3 regions of the Fundidesulfovibrio putealis DSM 16056 genome follow, and region 2 is predicted to be linked to each of the others. Evidence: predicted binding sites of a transcription regulator. Region 2 holds the regulator's gene; each other region holds the start of a gene.
The links. Region 2 encodes sigma-54, which starts transcription at its own class of promoters, with help from an activator protein. Its sites were predicted from a motif close to CTGGCACGGNNNNTGCTT; they were not measured.
Positions count from the first base shown of each region.

Region 1: flgB (flagellar basal body rod protein FlgB) is a predicted target of sigma-54. The motif match lies at 1,022-1,039, and genes of this name have one in related genera.
Region 3: G453_RS0108520 (motility associated factor glycosyltransferase family protein) is a predicted target of sigma-54. The motif match lies at 1,121-1,138, and genes of this name have one in related genera.

Region 1 covers NZ_KE386885.1:439,629-441,806, reverse strand. The annotation lists gene fliE (flagellar hook-basal body complex protein FliE) at 1-83, opposite strand, end outside; gene flgC (flagellar basal body rod protein FlgC) at 94-531, opposite strand; gene flgB (flagellar basal body rod protein FlgB) at 534-947, opposite strand; gene G453_RS0118750 (tetratricopeptide repeat protein) at 1,340-1,912, shown strand; gene G453_RS0118745 (IMP cyclohydrolase) at 2,085-2,178, shown strand, end outside.
Region 2 covers NZ_AUBQ01000004.1:185,237-187,414, reverse strand. The annotation lists gene hpf (ribosome hibernation-promoting factor, HPF/YfiA family) at 1-169, opposite strand, end outside; gene rpoN (RNA polymerase factor sigma-54) at 210-1,649, opposite strand; gene G453_RS0103780 (KdsC family phosphatase) at 1,768-2,178, opposite strand, start outside.
Region 3 covers NZ_AUBQ01000006.1:254,704-256,881, reverse strand. The annotation lists gene G453_RS0108525 (chromosomal replication initiator protein DnaA) at 1-811, shown strand, start outside; gene G453_RS0108520 (motility associated factor glycosyltransferase family protein) at 1,149-2,178, shown strand, end outside.

The sequences.
Region 1 (2,178 bases), on a different contig from region 2:
TTCTGCGCGCCACCCAGGCCGCCAAGCTGGGACTGGCCCATGGCGGAACGGTAGGCGTTGATGGCGATGGGGCTTATGGCCATGGCGAGTCTCCTAGCGGCCTATCTCAAGAGCCTTGTTGTACATGCTCTTGATGGTGGTGATGGTGGAGGTGCTTGCTTCGTAGCTGCGCGTTGCCTGGATCATGTTGGTCATTTCCTCGACCACGTTGATGTCAGGATATTGAACGTAGCCGTTCTGGTCCGCATCGGGGTGGCCGGGTTCGAAGACCTGCTTGGCCGGGCGGCCGTCGGCGACGATTCCCGTCACGCGCACGCCTTGCAGCTCATCGCCCAGGGCCGCGTTCATGGCCTTGCCGAAGGGCGTGACCGGCGTGGATTCCAGGGCCACGGACTTGCGCTGGTAAGGGCCTTGCCCGTCGGCGGTGCGCGTGGTCTTGGCGTTGGCCAGGTTCATGGCGATCACGTTCATATAGGTGCGCTGGGCCGAGAGGGCCGAGCCGCCCACGTCGAGTGCGGTCATGAAGTCCATGATTACTTGCCTCCCTCCGCGATGACGGTCTTGATGCCTTCGAAGTTCTTCTGCATCACCGTCACCAGTGCGTTGTACATGAGCGAGTTCTTGCCCATGGTTGCCATTTCCTTATCCATGTCCACCGCGTCCGCCCCGTAGATGGTGCGCGGCTTGAATTCCTTCACTGCCCGGCCCTGGAAGCCGTTGACGTCGAAGTGCGAGGGTATGTGCTCCGCGCTGGTGCGCGTGAGCGAATTCTTCGACTGCACGTCCCCCACGGCCTGCTGGAGCTGGCTCTCGAATTCCAGGGTGCGGGCCTTGTAGCCAGGGATATTGATGTTGGCCAAATTGGACACGACGAGGTTTTGACGCTCGAGCCGCAGGTCCATGACCTTGGCGAGCAGGTCCGCGTTGGCTCCGTAGATGTCCGGCATGGCGTAACTCCTTGGGCGGCGGCTGTTTTTGCCTGGTGGGTCCCACCGGGCTGGGGCCGCCCCGGTCCTTCCGTTAGCAACTCCCGTTCCAACCGGATAACCAGCCGGAATCAAACATTTTGCGGATTTTCCGAAGGTCCTGGCACGCCCGATGCTTTTCATTTCACGACGCCACCCCGGCGGCGGAAATTGCCCGAACCGGGACTTGGCACGCACCTTGCTTAGCACAACTCGCCTGCTCGTCGGTCCCCGGGAGGGACGTGGTTGACGGGCTGGCGCGGAAGGGGAGGCGGAGGGCCAGGACGGTCCTCCCAGACAAGGGAAGCGAATGACGGACGCCCGGCCCGGGAGAAGGTTTTGGCAGGCGCGTCCACGCACCGGAGGGGACAGAAATGAGCGGCCATCTGGATTATGAAATCAACAAGGAACTGGGCGAATGCTACCTGTTCATGGGCGACCTGGACAAGGCTGAAGAGTACTACAGCAAGGCCATGAACTCCAACGGAGTCCACCCGGACCCGTACCTCGGCCTGGCGACCATCGCCGTGCACCGGGGCGACCTGGACAACGCCTTCGGCTTCTACCGCAAGGCGGCCAACGCCGAAGCCAGCGACAAGTCCCTCTCGGGCATGGCGCTGATCGAGATGGAGCGCGGCGAACACGACAAGGCCTTCGACCACTTCTCGCAGGCCCTGGAGTATAACCCCGAGAACATGGTGGCGCTCTACAGCATCATCCGCCTGGGCCATGCCATGGGACGTCTGCCGGACGTGATTCCGCACCTGGAATCCTACCTGGCCGTCGAACCCCTGAAGCACGAGATCCGCTACTCGCTGGCCGGATGCATGGTGGCAGCCGGACGCGACGAGGAAGCCATGGCCCAGCTGAACCGCATCCTGGAGCACGACCCGGCCCACAGCTGCGCCGTGGAGCTCAAGGAGCACCTGGACGCCAAGGCGGCCTAGCCCAGGGGAACAATTTTCACGCAGATCTCCCCTCCCCCATTGGTTCCCGGTCCGGTGCGCTCCCGGCGGCCGGACCGGGAATCAACCAATACGTTCATGGGAGGGAGCGCTGTTCCGGGTTGCCAAGCGTGGGCGATTTTGGCACTGCCTGAGCAAAACAAGCGAGGCAGCCATGGATCATTTGCCCATCCGCAGGGCTATTCTCTCCGTTACCGACAAGTCCGGCCTGGCCGAGTTCGCGGCGTTCCTGCATGCGAACGGCGTGG
Region 2 (2,178 bases):
CGATGATCACGTCGGCGATCTGGCGGGTCTTCTCCACCATCAGGGTGACGATCACTTCGGCATTGTCAGAATTAGGCATGTATTTCGCCAGCTTGTCGAAACGCTTGTTGGCGTATTCGCGCAGGCCGGGGGACGGTTCAAAATTCTTGAAGTGAAAAGCAATGTTCATATCTTCCTCCGATGTGTGTCCGCGGGTGGATGCGGTGTGATTACAATACAGCCTTGCGCTTCGACGAGGACTCGATACCCATGGCCATACGATACTTGGCCACGGTCCTGCGGGCAATGTTGACCTGCAATTTTTGCTTGAGGATGTCCGCGATCTGCTCGTCGCTGACGGGCTTCTTGTGGTTCTCGCCGGAGATGAGCTGCTTGATGAGCGCCTTCACCGATTCGGAACCGACGGAAGTGCCGTCGTCCAACTCCAAAGAGGAGTTGAAGAAAAATTTGAGCTCGTAAATGCCGTGGGGGGTGGCCACGTACTTGCTCGTGGTAATGCGGCTCACCGTGGATTCGTGCATGCCGATGTCGTCGGCAACGTCCTTGAGGATAAGGGGCTTTAGCTTGGTAACGCCCACCTCGAAGAAATCCCGCTGGAACTTCACGATGGATTCCAGGACCTTGAACAAGGTGCGCTGGCGCTGGTACAGGCTCTTCATGAGCCACTGCGCAGAGCGCATCTTGTCCTGGAAGTAGTCCTTGTCCTTGCCGCCGCTGCCCCGGGACATGTCGCCTGAATAATACGGCGATAGTTGCAGTTTGGGCAGGCCGTCCTCGTTCAGCACGATGACGAAGTCGTCGCCGTACTTGTACACGTAGGCGTCGGGGCTGACGTACACCGGGTCGGAGGAGCTGAAATGCGATCCGGGAAGCGGATCGAGAGTCTGGATGATGTCCAGGTACTCCTTGATCTCCTCCATGGTGATCTTGAACTTCTTGGCAAGAGGCTTGTAGCGCTTCTTTTCCAGGTCTTCCAGGTGCTCACGCACGATCTCGATGAGCACGGGATCGGTGTAGCCGTAGAATTCCAGCTGCACCAGCAGGCACTCCTGCGGGGTGCGTGCCGCCACGCCCACAGGGTCGAAGCGCTGCAGGGCGTAAAGAACCGCTTCCACTTCGGGCACGCTTGCCTGGGCGTCCTCGGCGATTTCCTCCACCGTGGATTGCAGGTACCCCATACCGTCCAGATTGCCAACGATTGAGGCAGCGATGACGCGCTGGGCCGCAGTGAAGGGGGAAAGGTTGATCTGCCAGGAAAGGTGTCCGTCCAGAGAGGTTTTCGAGGCAAGACGGGCCTCGAAAGACATTCCCTCCTCCGGGGCCTCGTATTCGCGGGCGGTGGCCTGGCGCGAGGTGGAGGCGAAGTCGCCGATGTAGTCGTCCCATTCGGCGGTCTTCAGGAGTTCGCGCTGCATGGCGCCCTCTTCCTGAGTGGCGTCGGGAGCGCGGGATTCCTCGGCCATGGTCGGGGCGGGACGCTCGTCCTCGATCACGACCTCTTCCAGCAGCGGGTTCTCCAGAAGCTCCTGCTGCACGGTCTCCATCAGCTCAAGCCGGGAAAGCTGCAACAGCTTGATGGCCTGCTGGAGCTGGGGAGTCATCACCAGCTGCTGCGAAAGCTTAAGTTGCTGTCTGAGCTCGAGGGCCATCGTGCGCGCGCGTTCCTTTGTTTGAATTTGGGCGGCTAGCAAGAAAAATGCCGGACGCGCCCGTTCAACCTGCGCGGTTATGCACTAAAAGCTCGCACGTGGCAAGACTTGGGGGGAATCAGTCACGCCATTCGCGCCACATTCGATCGAGTTTTCCCTGCGCCAGCAGTATGAAGCGGATGGCTTCGCGCACCGCGCCGCATCCGCCGGGCCTTTTGGAAATCCAGGCGGCAATGCGAAGAATTTCCGGCTGCGCGTCGACCGGGGCCAGGGGCAGGCCCACGCGGGCCATTATCTGCGCGTCCAGCCAGTCGTCGCCCATGTAGGCCACCTGGGAGAACTCGAGGCACTTGGCGGCCATGATCTTTTCGAGCACGGGGAGCTTGCGCAAGTGCCCGCCGTGGAATTCACGGATGCCGAGTTCCCGCGAGCGCTGTTCGGCCTGGATGTTGCCCAGGCCGCTGATCACCGCCACCTCGATCCCGGCGTGCTGGCAGAGCTTCACGCCCATGCCGTCCTGGATGCCGAA
Region 3 (2,178 bases), on a different contig from region 2:
AGTTGCTTACCTCACGGCGGAAGAGTTTTCCTCCCGCCTGATCCTCTCCATCAAGACCCGCGAGATGGAGCGCTTCAAGGCCCAGTTCCGCGAAAACGTGGACGTGCTCATCCTGGAGGACATCCACTTCTTCCAGGGCAAGCTGAAGCTTCAGGACGAACTGCTGAACACCCTCTCCGCGCTCCAGTCCAGGGGCTGCCGCGTGGTGTTCACCAGCTCCTTCCTGCCCAAGGAGCTCACCGGCCTGGACAACCAGCTGGCCTCCAGGCTGTGCGCCGGGTTCATGGCCACCATCGAGCACCCCGACCTGAAAACCCGCCTGAACATCCTGGAGAGCAAGGCCCGCAGCCATCAGGTGCTCCTGCCCGGCAACGTGGCGGGGCTTTTGGCCGACCGCATCAGGACCGACATCCGCCAGCTGGAATCCTGCCTGCAGAACCTGGCCCTCAAGGCCCGCATCCTGGGGCAGGCCATCTCCATGGAAATGGCCTGGGACGTCCTCCAGAACTACGACCTGGAGCAGCCCTCCCTTGGCCTGGACCAGATCGTGGACTACGTCTGTTCGGTCTACGACATCAAGGCCGAGCACCTGACCTCCAAAAGCCGCAAGCGCCAGTACGTCATCGCCCGCAACACGGCCTTCTTCCTGGCCCGCCAGCACACCGAGCTTTCGCTGCACGACATCGGCGACCGCTTCAACCGCCGCCACTCCACCGTGGTCAAGGGCATCACCGCCGTGGAGCGTCAGCTGAGCCTTCAGACCCCGCTGGGACGCCAGATCGAATCAGCCATAGACCGGCTGGCTCATTAAGCCTTTCCGCCCGGCTGCCGGACATGACCGGGACAATGCCGCAGCACGTGGGATTCCCCGCATCATCATGAGTAGTGACCAAGTCGAGTGATTACGTCCGTCAAGGGCGGCCGTGCCGTGAAGGTCCGGCCGCCCTTTCTGCGCCTGCCGCCACCACTTTGACGCCAGGCCCGATGTGCGCCGGATTTGCGCCGGATACGCGCCGTATCTTTGTCGCTCCGGTCGGACCTTGCGGACACAACGCGAGCTCAGGCCTCATTATATTTCGTATTATCAGTAACCTCCGACCCGTCGTCCGTGCAGGCGCATCTGGCAGGATATTTGCTAGCCATGCGCCATGATCAACCTGCACCAATACCTCACCGCCAACCTGGAATCCCTGGCAGCCCGCAAGGAGCCGGTGGCGACCTGGCTGGCTCACGCGGCCAAGGATATCGAGGGCGCGCTCTCGCGAGTTTTCGTCAACCACATGGGCCTTCTGGACTGGCGCATGGAAGACGGCGGCGGGGTTTTCGAGAAGTGCCCGCCCTTGCCGGTACTCTACGACGAATGGCGCGTTCTGAAGCAGCCGGAGCGCGACGCCACGGTCATCGTCGGCGCGAACCTGGGGTATGGGTTGAACCACGTGCTCACCGGCACGCCCAACACCCACAAGGTGCTGGTGATCGAGCCGCGCCCCGACATGCTCCTGGCCTGCCTGGGCCAGACCGACTACCGCCCCTTCATCGAGGCGGGCAAGCTGCGGTTCATCGTTCCCAGCCACGACCAGGTGGAAGCCGCCATACAGCGCCTGGACCTCAATCTGGTGTACGGCAACATCCATCTGCGAAACGACCTTGCCTCGCAGCAGATCGGGCCGGAATACGCCCAGTTGAGCCACCTCACCCGTGGCAAACTGGAAAACTTCTCCGTTGAGCTGGCCACGCTTCGCCTGAAGCAGGAGGTCATGGTCGGAAACGAGCTCAAAAACTACGCGGACGCCATGGACAACGGGAGCCTCCTGCCCATGAAAGGCATGGCCCAGGGCGTCACGGCGGTGATCCTGGGCGCGGGTCCGTCCCTTGCGGACATGGGCCCGCTTTTGGCAAAACGTCCAGGCCACGCCCTCTACGCCTCGGCGCTCCAGACCCTGCCCGCGCTTGAGCGCGTGGGCCTCAAGCCAGACTTCTGCCTGGCCATCGACTTTCGCGCAAATATGATGCGCCTCTACGACAACATTCAGGACATGTCCTGGCTCAGTGACCTGCCGCTCATCTACTCCACCAAGCTCAATCCGGAGGTCGTGCAGCGCTATCCCGGCCCCAAGATCCCCCTGTGGACCATGGGCGGCATCGGCACCTACGTGTTCCAGGAGCACGAGTTGGTGC